DNA from 4 places in the Paenibacillus macerans genome. Region 1 is predicted to be linked to each of the others. Evidence: riboswitches for the same ligand, from Rfam matches in the RefSeq annotation. Region 1 holds a riboswitch; each other region holds the start of a gene.
What was found. A riboswitch is a leader RNA that binds a small molecule or an ion and turns the genes downstream of it on or off. The one in region 1 is predicted to bind cyclic di-AMP.
Positions count from the first base shown of each region.

Region 2: another riboswitch for cyclic di-AMP. It lies ahead of DYE26_RS19350 (APC family permease); the one in region 1 lies ahead of DYE26_RS22940 (resuscitation-promoting factor).
Region 3: another riboswitch for cyclic di-AMP. It lies ahead of DYE26_RS05035 (phytanoyl-CoA dioxygenase family protein); the one in region 1 lies ahead of DYE26_RS22940 (resuscitation-promoting factor).
Region 4: another riboswitch for cyclic di-AMP. It lies ahead of DYE26_RS06500 (3D domain-containing protein); the one in region 1 lies ahead of DYE26_RS22940 (resuscitation-promoting factor).

Region 1 covers NZ_UGSI01000001.1:5,149,992-5,154,220, forward strand. The annotation lists gene DYE26_RS22940 (resuscitation-promoting factor) at 96-1,232, opposite strand; cyclic di-AMP (ydaO/yuaA leader) riboswitch at 1,562-1,772, opposite strand; gene DYE26_RS22945 (TatD family hydrolase) at 1,967-2,755, opposite strand; gene DYE26_RS22950 (HD domain-containing protein) at 2,772-4,061, opposite strand.
Region 2 covers NZ_UGSI01000001.1:4,313,015-4,317,243, reverse strand. The annotation lists gene DYE26_RS19365 (aminotransferase-like domain-containing protein) at 1-1,164, opposite strand, end outside; gene azlC (azaleucine resistance protein AzlC) at 1,276-1,989, shown strand; gene DYE26_RS19355 (branched-chain amino acid transporter permease) at 1,986-2,318, shown strand; cyclic di-AMP (ydaO/yuaA leader) riboswitch at 2,496-2,675, shown strand; gene DYE26_RS19350 (APC family permease) at 2,829-4,229, shown strand, end outside.
Region 3 covers NZ_UGSI01000001.1:1,095,507-1,099,735, forward strand. The annotation lists gene DYE26_RS05025 (acetate--CoA ligase) at 1-458, shown strand, start outside; gene DYE26_RS05030 (hypothetical protein) at 1,257-1,523, shown strand; cyclic di-AMP (ydaO/yuaA leader) riboswitch at 1,601-1,743, shown strand; gene DYE26_RS05035 (phytanoyl-CoA dioxygenase family protein) at 1,885-2,775, shown strand; gene DYE26_RS33285 (hypothetical protein) at 2,894-3,064, shown strand; gene DYE26_RS05040 (spore coat protein) at 3,109-3,594, opposite strand; gene DYE26_RS05045 (spore coat protein) at 3,771-4,229, shown strand, end outside.
Region 4 covers NZ_UGSI01000001.1:1,410,627-1,414,855, forward strand. The annotation lists gene DYE26_RS06485 (dihydroorotate dehydrogenase) at 1-96, opposite strand, end outside; gene DYE26_RS06490 (dihydroorotate dehydrogenase electron transfer subunit) at 93-788, opposite strand; gene DYE26_RS06495 (polysaccharide deacetylase family protein) at 940-1,770, shown strand; gene DYE26_RS06500 (3D domain-containing protein) at 1,850-2,545, opposite strand; cyclic di-AMP (ydaO/yuaA leader) riboswitch at 2,551-2,726, opposite strand; gene DYE26_RS06505 (transposase) at 3,200-4,114, opposite strand.

The DNA of each region.
Region 1 (4,229 bases):
GAGGTTGTTCAAAAAGTCATCTTTTTATCACGAAGAAGGCCTTTTGAACACGCTCAAAGTATCTCGTTCCCCGGATAAAGCGATAGCGGGGCCAATTAATTCAATTCCGGTTTTGTCGGACCGATCACGTAAACCGTGCGGCCCTTCTTGCGGCCAAAATTATTAGCCGCCTTTAAGCTGTCGTAATACACGTCGATCTTGTGGCCCTCAATCGCTCCGCCGGTATCCTCCGCTTTCCGGAAGCCGATGCCTTCGATATAGACCCACCAGCCCAGCGGCACAACATCATTGTCCACGGCGATCGTTCGCCCCTCGGTAACGCGGGTGCCGGAGGCCGTGCGCGTTCCAATACCGTCCTCCTCGGAGGAATAAGCGGTGAGCGTGACGTTTTTAAGTATTTTTTTATATTTGAATGAGACTCCGCCTTTTGTTGTCAATCCGCTGACGCTGACCCCGTCCGAGCTGCGGGTCATGCTGGCGGACAACACCGCGGTCGGCTGCTTGGTGCCGACGGCAATGACCTTCGGCTGCGCGGTTTTGGATACCTCTTTGCCGAGCCATCGCTTCGTCACGAATTTGCCGTCCTCGTAAGTTTTCTCCACGGTGTGGACAACCAACCCTTTTCTGCCTTGCTGAACGACCTTGGTTTCACCTTTCGGCAAACTTTCATCGGCCGTTTTGACAACGGTAAACGGTACGGCTTCTTCTTGCTTGACGGTGTGTTTATTAACGCGAACAATTTTGATGTTCATGTTAGTGGAAATTTTGCTGTCCAAAGCGGGCGTTACTTTATCGTCCTGCTTCAGGGTGACGCCCAGTTCGGAAATGGCGCCTCTTACGGTGTTTTTTGTCGTAAAGTCAACTTTGGCCGTTCCATCCACGATGACTTTCACCGGAACCGCCCGTTCGATCACGATCCGGTCTCCGTCCGAAAGCAGGCTCTCGAGCGGACGCGATACGGTGTCTTGCGGCGCAAGCTTAACGGATTGTTCCTCCAGCAGGTGCGCCACCTTCGATTCCGTCGTTTCCACCGACCGAACCTTTCCATCGATGACCAGAGATACTTGTTTACGCTCCTGACCAAACGCCCCAATCAGGATGATGATGATTACTGCGATGCTCAGTACGCCGACAAGCGTAATCTGACGAAAATTCTCATGCTTCCATCGCAATGCGTAAGACATGCTGGATGAGCGTGATTCATGGGTCTCCCCGTTTCGGAAAATGCCCATTTCTTCCGTCCTCCTTCATAGTCCCGCCGTAAGGTCGATGCATGATACGGTTGACGCGACTACAGTTCTTGTTTACGAAACGCGCTTTAGAGGTTGTTCAAAAGTCATCTTTTGATCACGAAGCAGACCACCCTGACTTTTGAACTCAAATATAAACAAAGCCGCGCATTTCGCACCCTGCCCCAGTCTTTATCGGCATTTGTCACCTCCTGTTTATCAACAGTATGACGACCCTATTACTTTTATTCAAAACAAAAGAAGCCCAAAGAAAGAGTTAGAGGAACTCCCTTCGTGGCTTCCTGATTGTCTAGGTGTAATAGGCTGCACGAGTTACCTCTCTTGGTACGCTTACGAGGTTAGCTGTCGGGTTCGGACGAAAGAGAGCCGCCCTTTCTCAGTTCGTTCGCTCATGGCGCAACGACCTCGAATTCACCCCTAAGACCCTGAAAAGGAATCATTTGCAAACCTGGCCGGCATCAGCCGATCCATGTTTGCGCCGGTTCCCCCGTTCTCCATGCGGAGACTCAGCGAGACTGGTTCACGGAACCAAGTTATCGAACGGCTCGTCAAGCTGAAAAATGAGCCGCAGCGATTACTGAAAAAATTCTATCCTGTTTGGATGCATGTTGTAAAGAACCAATCAACCACGTTTTTTTAAAAAAATGGTTAAAAAAATGTAATAAACATGCTGTTTTGAGTTAAAAAGCATTAATCTTTCGTTTATCCTCATTTTTTCAGCGGTTTTTCTCCGTTATGCTTGGTATTCCAAATCGTTCCAGTGCATTTCGGGTGGTAATTTCGGCGATTTCCTCAAAAGAGACCCCCTTCAGCTCGGCCGCCATTTCGGCTACCAAACGCACGTGGGCCGACTCGTTCCGCTTCCCACGAAATGGATGGGGAGTTAAATAAGGGGAATCGGTTTCGATCAGCAAACGGTCCAGCGGCGTTTTGGCCAGGACCTCTTTGGGCTGCTTTGCATTTTTGAACGTAATCGGCCCGCCAAACGATAAATGAAATCCCAGATTTAGACACAATTTAGCAATTTCCCAGCTGCCGGAGAAGGAGTGCATCACCCCTCCGACTTCATTCGCCTTTTCCTCGCGCAAAATCCGCACGACATCCTCATGTGCGTCGCGGTTATGAATGGAGATCGGCATCCCCAGACTGCGGGCCAACCCGATCTGCTTACGGAACACCTCGTGCTGCACGTCTTTGGGCGACGTGTCCCAAAAATAATCAAGGCCGATTTCGCCGATAGCCACCACTTTTTCGTGCTTGCAAAGCTCGGCGACCCAATCCAAATCGCCTTCCTTCATCGTGATCGCATCCTGCGGGTGCCAGCCGACGGCGGCGTAAATGAAATCATACGTTTCCGCCAGCTTCATCGTCGACGGAATCGTTTCGCGGTTAAAGCCGATGTTGATCATGCGCGTAACCCCCTGCTCTATCGCGCGCTGAATCACTTCCTCCCGATCCTCGTCGAACTGCGGGGCGTCCAAATGCGTATGTGTGTCGAATAACATGGTCGTATCGTTCCTCCTAACGTGCTTGTTCGAATATTTGGGCGATGTCCGGCGGCAATTGATCCCGCACTGCGTGTAATTTATTATCCGGATAATACAAATGGTATTTGCCAAGCTGCAGCCCGCTGATCGAGCGGACGATGTCCGACACTTCGGAAATTTCCCGCAGCCGCTCCTGCCGGTCCAGCAGCAAAATCTGCTTCCCCGCGGCGGCTTCGTCCGGACGGAACACATCATACGGCAGATCGGTCGGAAAATCAATTTCCAGGTCATATTCGGGATGAAGACCGGCCTGTTCAAACGCCTGGCGGATCTGTTCGACCATTTCCAGTTCGCCTGTCTCCAGTTCTACATATTTATACAATTTCCGGTCCAAAAAACGGCCGCAAAGATCGCTTAGCAAAGCATCCGGCTCGCTTTTCCACTGCATGAAGGCGGTCTGCATCAGCGCTTCGTCAAGCAGTAAATAATCGCGCACGCCGATCTCCCCCTGAAACAGACAAGGAAGCGGGTGAGGCAAAAATGAAAAAGTATAGCCGCCCCGGTACAATTCCTTGGCCCGCCGCAAAATCTGCCGCAAAATGATATCCGAGCTGCGGGTAACCGGGTGAAAATACACCTGCCAATACATTTGATAACGGGACATTAAATAGTCTTCCACCGCGTGCATGCCCGATTCCTTGACAACCACCCGGCCGTTGTAAGGGCGCAGCATCCGCAAAATCCGGTCCACGTCGATCGTACCGTAATTGACGCCGGTAAAATAAGCGTCCCGCAGCAAATAATCCATCCGGTCGGCATCCAGCGGGCTGGTGACGAGATTAACGACGATCGGGTTGTGGTAATCTTTACGGATCACCGCTGCGACCTTGTCCGGAAAATCCGGCTCTACCGTGCGCAGCACTTCCCCAACCTCGGTATCTCCAAGCAGGATTTTACAGGTCCAATCCTCGTGATGCATTTGGAAGGCCTCTTCGATCGAATGCGAAAACGGACCATGACCCAGGTCATGCAGCAGCGCGGCGCACAAGGCAACCATCCTTTCTTCGCTTGGCCAATCGGCGTAGCCCCCGCGCTCAAACTGCGAAATGATCCGGCGCGTAATTTCATAGACACCCAGGGAATGGGAAAAACGGCTGTGCTCTGCGCCATGAAACGTCAAATAAGACGTTCCCAGCTGACGGATGCGGCGAAGACGCTGAAACTCCGGGGTATTAATCAAGGACCAGATCACTTCGTCCTGTACATGAATATAATTATGTACGGGATCTTTAAACACCTTTTCCTCGGAAAGCGGACGATGCATGGCTAACACTCCTTTTTTGTCAAAATAGTTTTTTGAAAAATAAAGGGGCAACTTGACCGATATTAGCAAGTTATGTCGAATATTGTCGGATCAAGTCAAATCTTTGTTTTCCAAAATGTCGAATTGGCTCATCCCTTGAATTTCCTAGGTAAATAAGTAGTTCTTGAA
Region 2 (4,229 bases), 840 kb from region 1:
ACGAGGCAGCTGCGGGAAAAACTCCGTAAACAACCGGTTTGCGGATTCCGCCAGCTGTTTTTTTTTCGCTGCAATTGCACTTGCTTTTCCGGATAAGATCAGTTCGCTGATGATCTCGGCATCCAATGAAGAGGTTTTCACATTAATATTAAAAATGGCCTTCACGATCTTCTCTTTAAAAGCCTCGCTAAACACGATATAAGCCACTCGAAGGCCCGAGCAGATGGACTTGGACGTGCTGCAAATATACACCGTTTGTTCCGGGAGAAGCTGAAACATAGGTTGTCCGTAATCTGCCATAATACCGGCTGACAGAAAGGCGTGTATATCGTCCTCAATTAAAATCAACCGATGCTTTCGAATGACGGCCGCCAGTTCGCGTTTGCGGTAGTCGGGAATCATGACCGTCGTGGGGTTGGAACAAGAAGGCATCAGAAAAACGCCGTGCACATCCATTTGAAGGCACTGATTGTCAAGCTCGCCCGGCAGCATGCCATGTTCGTCACCGGGAATCGGGACCAATTTAATACGGTACAATTTCGAAATCTCGATAAAATTAGAGAATGTATACATATCGACCGCGATCCGGTTGCCTGGTTCGAACAGAGCTAATAACGTGATCGCCAATGCATTTAGCGCCCCGGAAGCGATCGCCATATTGTCTTTGTCCGCATGGATCCCAAAATCCGCCATCCAGTTTAGCGCCGCTGCTTTTTGATGGGGGATGCCTGTAGGGTCATTGTAATTCAAGAGCTGTTCCAAATAACCTTTCTCCGTCACCTTCTTAGCTGCTTCAGCGACAATATTGTTGCTTTGCTCAAATGAGGCGACAAAACCAAGATCGATGATTTCATTTGAAATTTTGTCTTTCGAAATAGTAATGGAGCGTGCCGCGTTGGCTGAAACGAATGTGCCGCTGCCTGTTACCGCATATATTAGGCCTTTGAGTTCGCATAGTTTGTAGGCACGTGTTATGGTCGTAAAATTTATGTCCAAAAAATCGGCCAACTCCCTTTGCGGTGGCAGTTTTGTACCCGGGGCTAAAAATCCGTTTGTGATGTCATGTTCCAGCAGTAGGGCGAGCGAACGATAGAGTGGACGTTTCAAAGCGTCTCTATCGGGTTTCCATGACATGGGGTAATCGGTGAAGGAATTGATCGGCATATTTGCACACCTCACAAAATTGTAATCCATACAATTATATCGTTGATTGTATGGATTTGCACTGCTAAAATGGCATGGATAAGTAATCGTACGAGGAGATGCAAGTAAATCATGACTAACAGAAGCGAACTTCAATTGGCGTTTCGTGCCGCCTTTCCTGCTACGATCCCCATTTTGGCAGGCTTTTTATTCTTGGGGATTGCCTACGGCATCTTTATGAACATATCGGGATTTGGGGCAGGGTATGCTTTCCTGATGAGCCTGCTTATTTTTGCCGGGTCGATGGAATTTGTCGCTGTCCATCTGCTGCTGGGCGCTTTTAACCCATTAGGCGCTTTTTTCCTCGCTTTAATGGTTAACGCGCGCCATCTTTTTTACGGGATATCTATGCTTGAAAAATTTAAAGGGAGCGGGTTAAAAAAGATCTATCTGATTTTTGGCATGTGTGATGAAACGTTCTCCATTAATTACACCGCCCAAATACCGCAAGGGGTGAATAAAGGGTGGTACATGTTCTTCGTTACCTTGCTTAATCACATCTATTGGGTGCTTGGCGCTACCATTGGGGGACTGTTTGGGTCACTAGTTCAAATAAACATGGAAGGACTTGAGTTTGTGATGACGGCTTTATTTGTGGTCATCTTCATCGAACAATGGCTGAAAGAAACAACACATCACAGCGCGTTACTGGGGTTGGGGCTATCTGTGTTATGCCTCTTTATTTTTAACGGGGACAACTTTATCATACCTTCCATGATTTTGATCCTCTGCGTGCTTACTTTGATGCGGAGGCCACTGGAAAAGAAAACGGGTGAAACTACATGACAATGACTTTATTGGAACAAGTGATTACTATTGGAATAGTCGTTTTGGGAACCATGCTGACCAGATTTATTCCCTTTATGATTTTCCCTCCGGGCCGGCCCGCTCCGCGTTATGTGCAATATCTCGGGAAAGTGCTGCCCGCGGCGGCTTTAGGATTATTGGTTGTCTACAGTATCAAAGACGTGAATTTTATATCCGGCAACCATGGAGCGCCAGAATTGATTTCGATGGCCATTGTTGCTTTCTTGCATTTTTGGAAAAGGAATATGCTGTTATCGATCCTAACGGGTACCCTGGTCTATATGCTGTTGGTTCAATTTGTTTTTTAAAATGTTTAAAAAAATAGCGTCAGTCATTAATAAACGTTGATTTGGAGAGCATTTTTGAATTGTAAGCGATTAACATATGATCTTTTGTATGATTCCGGCAGTTCACCTTCCTTACTCCTGCTTTACAAACTTTTACACTGAACGTATGATTTATTTTGTTTCCACTAAGAATAAATCAATTCATTATCGCTGAATTTCCTTAAGGAAAACGGGGGACCCGTTAAAAACTTACCTGCCTTTCAGGTGAGTTTCTCTTTTGGGGTGAATCTTGGCAGTTGATCCAGCGATCCGCCAGGTAGGGCGACTCTTGCCGCCCGAATCCGACAGCTAACCTCGTAAGCGTAGTCAGGAGTGGGTTGTATGACTTGTGAAGTTTAGCACAGGGGCCCCTGTGTTTTTTTATTGCCTCGAATTGGCCTATTTGCCCTTAATCTTCAGTTTGTATTTGAAATAATACTTATTTCTGCCGAGCAATATAAAAAAACAACGTAATTTAGGCGGTGACCCCCTGTGCTTTCTTATATAAAGCGATTTCTTATTGGACGGCCGTTAAAATCAACGGAACTGGGCGAACAGAAACTAAGCAAGACCAAAGCGCTGGCCATCCTTTCTTCCGATGCCTTGTCATCGGTGGCTTACGGGCCGGAACAGATCCTGCTTGTTTTAATGGTCGTGGGAGCGGTAGCCTATTGGTATTCGATTCCCATTGCTGCCGGTGTTTTGGTTTTGCTGGTGGCGCTTATTTTGTCTTACCGGCAAATTATTTTTGCTTATCCTCATGGCGGTGGGGCTTATGTGGTTTCCAAGCAAAACCTGGGTGTAATTCCCGGACTGATTGCCGGCGGTTCATTACTTGTTGACTATATCTTGACCGTTGCGGTAAGCGTTTCGGCCGGTACGGACGCCATTACTTCGGCTTTTCCGGGCCTTCATCCATACACGGTGCCCATAGCCGTAGGTTTTGTATTGTTAATTACCATTCTCAATTTGCGTGGTGTCACCGAATCGGCTACGATTTTTGCCTTTCCCGTTTATTTATTTGTTCTGGCCCTGGTGATTTTGATTTGTTCCGGCCTTTATAAAATTATGACCGGCCAAATTTTGCCGGAGTTACACGCTCCGCTTGGTTCTCCAGTGGCTGGAATTAGTTTATTCTTGCTGCTTCGTGCCTTTGCTTCCGGATGTTCCGCTTTGACAGGGGTAGAAGCGATCTCAAACGCCATCCCCAACTTTAAAGAGCCGGCTCCGCGCAATGCGGCAAAAACCTTGCTGGCCATGGGGGGCATATTGGCTGTATTGTTCACGGGAATTGTGTTTCTGGCTTATTATTATGGCATAGGCCCTCTCGCGGAGGTTACCGTGCTTTCCCAAATCGCGGAACACACTTTCGGAAGAAATATCATGTATTTCTTCATTCAGGGAACGACGGCTTTGATTCTTATTCTGGCTGCCAACACCGGATATTCCGCCTTTCCGTTGCTTGCCGTTAATTTGGCCAAAGACAAGTTCATCCCAAGAGCGTTTACGGTTCGCGGAGACCGGCTGGGATATTCAAATGGCATTATTTTCCTGGGGCTGTTTTCGATTTTGCTGATTATCGTTTTTGAAGGGAAAACCGAACTTTTAATTCCGCTTTATGCGATCGGCGTGTTTATTCCTTTTACACTGTCCCAGTCAGGCATGATGGTAAAGTGGTTACGGGAAAAACCTCCAGGTTGGATCAAGAAATTTTTGGCCAATACCATCGGGGCCTTGATCAGTCTGTTGGTCAGCGTGGTGTTTTTCATCACCAAGTTCCATAATGTCTGGCCGGTCCTTATCTTTTTACCTTTAATTATTTACTCCTTTTATCGGATTCATAAGCACTACGAAGCGATTGCGGAGCAGTTGAGAATTTCAACTTGCGAGCGG
Region 3 (4,229 bases), 4.1 Mb from region 1:
ACTATTACCTGGAGCCGGAGCGGAAGCAACAAAACGTGCGCGGTGAGTATTTTATTACCGGGGACCGGGCGCGAATGGACGAAGAAGGCTATTTCTGGTTCGAGGGGCGCGGCGACGATATCATCATCAGTTCCGGATATACGATCGGGCCGTTTGAAGTCGAAGAAGCGCTGATGAAGCATCCTGCCGTCAAGGAATGCGCCGCCGTGGCGAGTCCCGACGAAATTCGCGGGCATATCGTCAAAGCTTTTGTTGTGCTGAAAGAAGGGGCGGCGGGTTCGCCGCAACTGGTCAAGCAGCTTCAGGCTCATGTCAAAGCGGTGACGGCCCCGTATAAATATCCGCGGAAGATCGAATTTGTCGCTGAACTGCCAAAAACGAATACGGGCAAAATCCGCAGAGTAGAGCTGCGGGAGCGGGAGGAGCGCGCAGCCTTGAAGGTGAAAAGCTCCATTTAAAAAAGAGGACTCCGAACTAGGGCAAGAAGGCCTTGATGTAATTGGGGAAAATCACCGACGACTTCATGAATTCGTTACATGGTAAGAAGGACGGCTCGATGAGATCAAATGCAAAAGCCCCATTTGAATTTCTGCAAATTTCTGCTTTTGGGCGGTTGAAGTGCAAAAATACATCTCATTTGCAGCTATAGGATAAAAAGGTAGCTTATCATAAGAAATGAACTGCATATTTGCAGTTGAACCGCCTGTTTCGGGGATTTTCGACGAAAATCGCATGCCCTTTTGCATTTCGTGCCGCTAGCGTTGCATTTAAGTCTGGCAAGATACATTTTCTGAGCACACCAATGCTCTAACGGTTGCCACAAGCGCTATTTGTTCCAATACCATTGATTTCAAATTGTAACGGTTGCCATGGTGCTTATTTCGCTGAAATCCGGTAATTTTTGCCTTAGATTCAGGCAAATAACGGCGCTCGCAACCGTTAGAATTTAGATAAGGTCTTTTTTCGGCAAATAGCCGCTGCTACAACCGTTTAGATTTCGGATAGCTTTCACGGGAAAGCTTGAGCAAAAGTTAATTCAACGCCAGTGATTTCGTGCCGATTTCCCCTCTTCCTTTTTCCAGCTCCGGGTTCCATCGCTGTTAAATCCATGCTCTATCTGCTTTAAAGTTGGTTTCCGCTGCGGCCTAAGCGGCAGGAGTGTGGGATTGGCAAAAGTTCGAACGCATATTGTCCGGGCCTTTTCCTCAAATTAGTAAGGACCTGCATCTTATCATCTTTTTGGAGGAGGCTAAAACATGGCAAATCCTTATTCCAGCATGCAATCGCAAAACCCGATCTCATCCGCCCAGCAGTCCGTCAAAAAAGCGCACCGGGCCGTAACGCAAGCACAGTCCCATCCGAGCGAAGAAACGGTGGAAAATGCCTATAACGCCATTCACAAAGCGGAGAACGCCATTTCCCAGGCGGATGGGCGCATGAACCCGGAACCGCTGGAACGCGCCAAGGAAGATTTGCAGGAGGATCAGGCCGATTTGGCTGAAGCGGAAAGCCGGCTGCGGTAACGAATGCGGCAGCGAGTATATGGCGAAATCGAAAATGTTACAGAACATGGGTTGACATGAACGCGAATTGCCTTTACTATAGACTCACGCTTAGTTTCCGGCTTAAGGAGCCGGGAAACGGGGGAACCATTTTTTTGGGGCGAATCATTCAGCAATGATTGTAGGGTACCATCTTACCCGAGCCCGTCAGCTAACCTCGTCAGCAGTGGATGGGTCTATATTGCGACATTAAGAGATTTTATTAGGCCCTTTTATAAGGGCCTTTGTCCGTTTTAAGGACCCTGCTGGGTAAGCTTTGTCTTCTCCAAGCGGCGGTCCTTTTTGGTTTGGACAAATATTTCTTATGAGGGGATGAGGAGGAATGAATCAATTGGAAACGTCCGTAATTTTTGATCCAAAGACGGATGCTTACCCTTCCCGGGTTTATGCTGAGCCGAGATGGCTTCCGCGGCAGGATCCCATCGTATATGGCGAGTGGAACGCGGAAAGCGGAATCAGCAAAGAGCATTCGGATTTTTACGCCAAAAACGGTTATCTGTTCCTGGAGAACTTTTTTGGCGGAGCGGAATTAAAGGGCTATCAGGAGAAGGCGCAGCGCTTGCGGGAAGCATCCCGGAACCTTTCATCCGATGAAATTATCCGCCAGCCCGGCGGGGAAGAAGTGCATTCGATCTTTGCGATTCATCGGACCCACCCGGTTTTTCAGGAGTTGTCCCGGCATCCGAGACTGCTCGCGATCGTCGAGCATGTTTTGGGGGGACCAAGCTACATCCATCAGTCGCGGATCAATTACAAGCCGGCATTTACCGGCAAAGAGTTCTACTGGCATTCGGACTTTGAGACCTGGCATGTGGAGGACGGGATGCCCCGGATGCGGGCGCTCAGCTGCTTGATCGCACTGGAAGACAATTATCCGTTTAACGGACCGCTTATGGTCATGCCCGGTTCCCATCAAATCTTCGTGTCGTGCGTCGGCCAGGCGCCTGATGATTGCTCCAAGGAATTCATCGCGCCCGATCAGGCGAGCTTAACCGAGCTGGCGAAGCGCTGCGGCATTGAAACGCCGGTCGGCAAGGCAGGCTCCGTACTGCTGTTCGACTGCAATTTGATGCACGGCTCCAACAGCAACATTACGCCGTACCCGCGCAGCAATATTTTTATGGTCTATAACAGCGTAGCAAACAAACTGGCGGAGCCTTATTTCGGGAAGAAGCCGAGACCCGAATACATGGCGGCCCGCACGGAATTTTAAGAAAAAAAGCCGTCCCGGCAAAATGGCTTTGCGTTGGGACGGCTTTATACATAAAGAAGCGCAAAATATCGCATAGTAAATTCAAACCCCAACCTTCCGGGAAAGGAGTGACCTTTAGGTGAGCAATAAAATTGAAGCCGTACGCGCGGATCATCAAAATTTTGTCGATAAGACCGAAGACGAGGTTAAGGCCGTGCCGGCCACCACGAATGTGAATGAAGCGGTCGAAGCCATTACCGGGCATATCAATAAATACGATGAACCTGAAGAAAAGGAACAAAAGAAATGACGCACCGCCAGAAAAACCCCGGAATTCCGGGGTTTTTTCGCAAGCTACATGTTTAGCGCTTGATTGGCCATTTGCACGTCGTGGGCCAGCAGTTCTTCCAAATTGTACGCCGGATAGTAGCCGTGTCGGTGCATGAAGTTAAATATTTTGGTATGAAGGGCGATGGCGCCAAGCAATTGTTTTTGGAATGTTTCCTTTAATTGAGGAGTAGCCGTCTCCGTAATGGAGGCCGCGTAATTGCGTACGGAGGCTTTGGCGAAGCCAAGCAGGCTGGCCGCGTCAAATCCGGTCATATCGGGCGAAACGTTGCGGGCCATACCAGGCGCCAGCGGATAAAATTTAAGCAGTTCGCGGATATTGTGCTCCAAGGTTTTGATCGTTTCTGCATAAAGCGCTTTTAACTCCGGGTCCATCACCATCGGCAGTTTCTTTTTGAACGCCGCCAAATTGGCGGATTGAAAGGCGACTAGCTCATGCAGCTCCAGTGTTTCATGCCAGGCCAGATGCTCCTGTTTCCATTCGTTATTCACGATCTCACACTCCATAGTTAGAATTGATTCATTATATGCGCAGCGGAACCTTATGGGTATTTGTCCTTGTCTGGGACGATTTTACTCCGGCTTCCGGCAATAATAGAAAACGATGGGGCGCATTCTAAAAGTGATTTACCAAGCAACCGAAAAACAGCGAAGGAGGATACGTTCTCATGGAATTGGCCGCACACGAGGCACAGGATTTGAATGAACTAACGTTAAGCTGCGTTAACTCGATTACGAACATGGCGTGTTTCTTAAACCAAGCGCAGGACCCTGAACTGAAGGCGATCCTGCAAAAACATCTTCCGCTTCATTTTCAGGACTACAACATGAAGGTGGAGTATTTAAGCAAGGCGGAAGGGGCCAGCGGGAAACTGGCCATCCCGGATTTGCAGCCGGTCCTGCAATCCTTTACCGAGGCGTCTGCGTCGCCTGTTCCGGTCACGCCGAGAACCTCGATTCAGCAGTTCAACGACCGGGAAATCGCCACCGCTTATTTGCTGACTTTGAAACGGGCGGGCAGGGAGTACGCTTGGGCGGCCATGGAGATGAGCCATCCCGACATCCGCAGCTTCCTGGAGCATGCCTTCTGCATGTGCTCGCACCACGCTTATGACGTATGGCAATGG
Region 4 (4,229 bases), 3.7 Mb from region 1:
GTACTCCCGCCCGAAACCAAACGTACCGGAGGCCATAACGACCGGATTCTTAAAGGAAACCCCGGCGATGGCACAGGACAAATCGATCCCGCTCATGCAAAAACCACCTCCTCCACCGGAAAAATGGGGCCGTCCGTACACGCCTTTTTCCGGCCGTCCCGGCATTTCACGCTGCACACCAAGCAAGCGCCGATGCCGCAGGCCATCCGGTTTTCCAAAGACACGTACACTTTGGCCCGGCTTCCCGCGCTTGCCTGCTTTTGCTGCACGGCTTGCAGCATCGAATGCGGCCCGCAGGCGATGATTGTGTCATAAGCGTCAAAATCGGCGCGGTCGAGTATCGAACCGCCCACATCAACGATAGTCCGGCCCGCGGATGCCTGGCGAAACTCTTCGACCATGTACGCTTCCCGGCTGAAGCCGAGATATACGTCAGCCTGTGGCGCCGTTTTGAGGGCAAAATAAAACGGGGCGATACCGATGCCGCCGCCGATGAATGCCGTTTTTCCCGTTAGCGAGGGAAAGCCGTTGCCGAAAGGCCCTTCCATCCGGAGCGGATCGCCAGGCTTCAGCTGAGAGATCAGGCTGGTTCCTTCCCCGGCAATCCGGTACAAAAATCCGATCCGGTCCTCCGTCAAATCGAAAATGCTGATCGGCCGCGACAGCAATGGATACCGTTCGCCGGCGCGGAGCATATAAAACTGGCCCATTTTCCCGGCAAAGCTGCCTTCCGCCGTCAATAAAAACACGTCATCGGCAACCCGCCTGTTGCTTACCACGATAGCCATCAAATCCACCTCTTCCTTACGTCTGCTTCATCAAAGGATGCAATTTTTCGGGAAGAACGTCTGTGATGTTTTTCATAATTGTGTCTTTATAAATCCCGTTAAAGATGGGCATACCAAATCATAACAGTACCCGGACGAAGGAGGAAAAATGTTGACTACCCTGTTCAGAAACTTCCTGATTTCCGTTTTCATTCTCGCAGTAATCGGGGGCAGCATGCCCGTCGTATCGGTTTCTTCCGAAACGTCCCGCGTTGCGGCTGCTGCGCTGCAGCCCGGCGACAAGGAAGCAAAAGCTCAAGCCGCCCGGGCGGACGCCAAACCGAAGCCGGCCGATTTAAGCGAGCTTCGGCGCAAATATTCCGAAACGTTCAAATTTCGCGGACCTGAGGTCAAGCAAGTGGCGCTGACGTTTGACGACGGGCCGGATCCGAGATTTACACCGCAAATTTTAAACATTTTACAGAAGGAAGGTGTGAAGGCGACCTTTTTTATTGTCGGCAACCGGGCCAAAAAATTCCCTGCCCTGGTAAAACGGATACGCCGGGAAGGCCACCTGATCGGCAATCACTCCTTTGGCCACCCGAATTTCGGAAAACGGTCGCTCAAGCAATTTCAAACGGAAATTTTGCGTACGGAAAAAATCATTCAGCAAACCGCCGGGTACCGGCCCAAGCTGATCCGTCCTCCTTACGGCGAAATCCGGGAGCCGCAAATTAAATGGGCAAAGCAAAACGGCTACACCATCGTCAACTGGAACGTGGATTCGCTGGATTGGAAAGGGCTGAACAAATCCAAGGTCGAAAACAACGTGCTCGGCGCCATAGAGCCCGGTTCGATCGTTCTTTTTCATGCCGGCGGCGGAGTAGGATCCAATTTAAACGGTACGATCCAAGCTTTGCCGGACATTATCCAAACGCTGCGGGACAAAGGTTACCAGTTTGTCGATTTGGCCGAATTGCTAAATACGGCGAAGTATAGATAAAAAAGAAAAGCGCGAGCATCAGACCCAATGGTCTAGCGCTCGCACTTTCTTTACTGGATCTACATATAAGCAAACGAATTTACTTCAACACGTACAGGGTGACATCCTGAAACCCGAACGATTCGACGGATTTGACGCTGCCGGGAATGAAGATGTCGATGCGGTTGCCTTTGATCGCGCCCCCCTGATCGCTGGCCGTGGCCACAAACGCCTGCTTCGGCAAGCCATCATGATTATATCCGGTGACCAGTACCTTCGTTCCCATCGGAATCACGTCCGGGTCGACGGCGATCGTGCCCAGCTTTAACGGGTTTCCGAAATAATCGACCGCGCCCCATTTTCCGTTTTCGTCGGCGGCCGCCGAGTATGCCGATGCTTTCACCTGAATCGTATGGGAATAATTAAACGTTTTGCCCCAGGCTTCGACGACTTTGTCCGATGGCAATACGGTCGGCCCCGACACCGCGTCGGCTTTCATCGTCTTTGCCGCGGGAGCCTGGTTCGATTCCGGCGCCGCTGCTTTCGCTTCGGGAGCCTCCATTTCCGGAATCATCAACTTCAGCCCCTCGTATATATTGCCGGGATCAATCCCCTGATTGGCGTTCATCAATTGCTCCAAGCCGACTCCGTACTTTTTGGCCAACAGATAGAAGGTATCTCCTTCTTCCGTCGTATGTACCGCATCCGCGTGCACAGGTACCGTCTGTAAAACCGCCGCCAAACTTGCGGCTACCAACGTTGTTTTTGCAATCTTCGAGAATAAGAGATTTTTCATGCTGTTCTTCCTCCTTTTATACGCCTGCGGAGTTAGTTGTCGGATTCGGGAAAAAGGATTATCCCCGGCGCCCAATGCGAGCGCTTCACCCCAAGAAAACCGGTCACGTTTCGTTTAACGTTCCGTTATTCGCTGAATCATCCCCCGCACCTGCCGAGGCAGGTTTTGGCTATCTAAATATATCACAATTTTGTAACCAATTGGACAGGAAATAGTATCCAAAACGCGCAAACCCGCATTCTGCCGCTATTATTTATTTATGGAATCATGTAAAAAAAGTAACAACTCATCATGTTGTAACGTACAAACAAGCTTCTAGCCAATCTTGAGGAAAGGGAAGGCCGGTGGGGTGGTCGGCAGATTAACATCCGCTGTCCGGACGGCTTTGCACGATTATCCCGTTTGATCAGGAAGCAGAGAAGAAGATGTGTTGTTCGGGAGAAGCAGATATGCTTGGGAAAAGCAGATATGTTCGAGATCAATAAATCTGTTCATAGATCATTAGCCAGGTTCGGGAAAAGAAGGTTTAGGAGAAGTGAAGTGAAGCAGACCTGACGGGAGAATGGGGCAAGACAACGGAAAAAAAGAAAAAACCGTGATCTTGCTGCAGTCTGAATCCGTTTGTGCAATGTCCGTAGCGTTCAATCATTTCTATCAGGCTGCAGCCGCAAGGGACTGATTCGGTTGGCGTGCGATCAGCCGGCGGTAAGGAATCGCCGGAATTGCCACACACATGCGCAGCAACTTCTGCCGCAGCGTTTCTTCCGCTCCGGGCAGTCCTCCGGACAGGCGCAGCCGGCGGCGTATGGTGTATTCGTTCAGGTACGCCTGCAGATGCTTCAGTCCCAAGGCTCCATACGTACCCTTCAGCGATTCCCACGCCTCTCTCACCACTCTCCGCAAGGGCGCATATAGCCGAAAGGCCTGAGAGAACAACTGCACCGCCGATGTACGGACATCCACATGCCCGCCAATAAACACGGTTAGATCGCGACGGTTTGCCCTCTTTTCGCCTCCCCGCTTATGCGGCACCAGGCGGATTTTGACCTGCTCCGGCTCGCCCGACTCCGTGACCGTGCATCCCGCTACGACCGCCGAGGCGTACGGATGCGAAAGCTGACACCGGGACGGATTACGCCCATACTGATCGCTGTTCACCTTCACGTCTCCGGAGAGCAGCTCCCGGGCATCGAACTCCCCCACGGCATGACGTATTTTGTGCAGCATCGACCAGGCGGTTTTGTAGGTGACCCGGATCACCTTGCTCAGCCGCAGCGCCGAGATGCCGCCCGGGAGCAGGAATAAATCCAGGGCCTCGAACCACTTGAGCAAGGGCAGATGCGTTCCTTCAAAAATCGTGCCGACCAAAGGAGATGTTTGATGCTTGCACTTTCCGCACTCGAACAAAGGGATATGCCGGGAAGACAGACGGCTGCACCGGGTGTAAGCGCAGCGCGGGCAGACGAAGCCGCTTGGCCACTTCATCGCGATCAGCGCCTCCATGCAGTCCTGCTCGCTGTTAAAACGGCTGCTGAATGGTTGAAGTTCCGTTTCCGTATTGACTTCCATATTCGCTCGCCCCCGAATCAAGAATACACGAACATAAATTCCATTTATTTCATTATACCAAACACGTGTTCTCTTATCAAGCCAAAAATCTCACCTGAACCGCCTCATTTTTTCC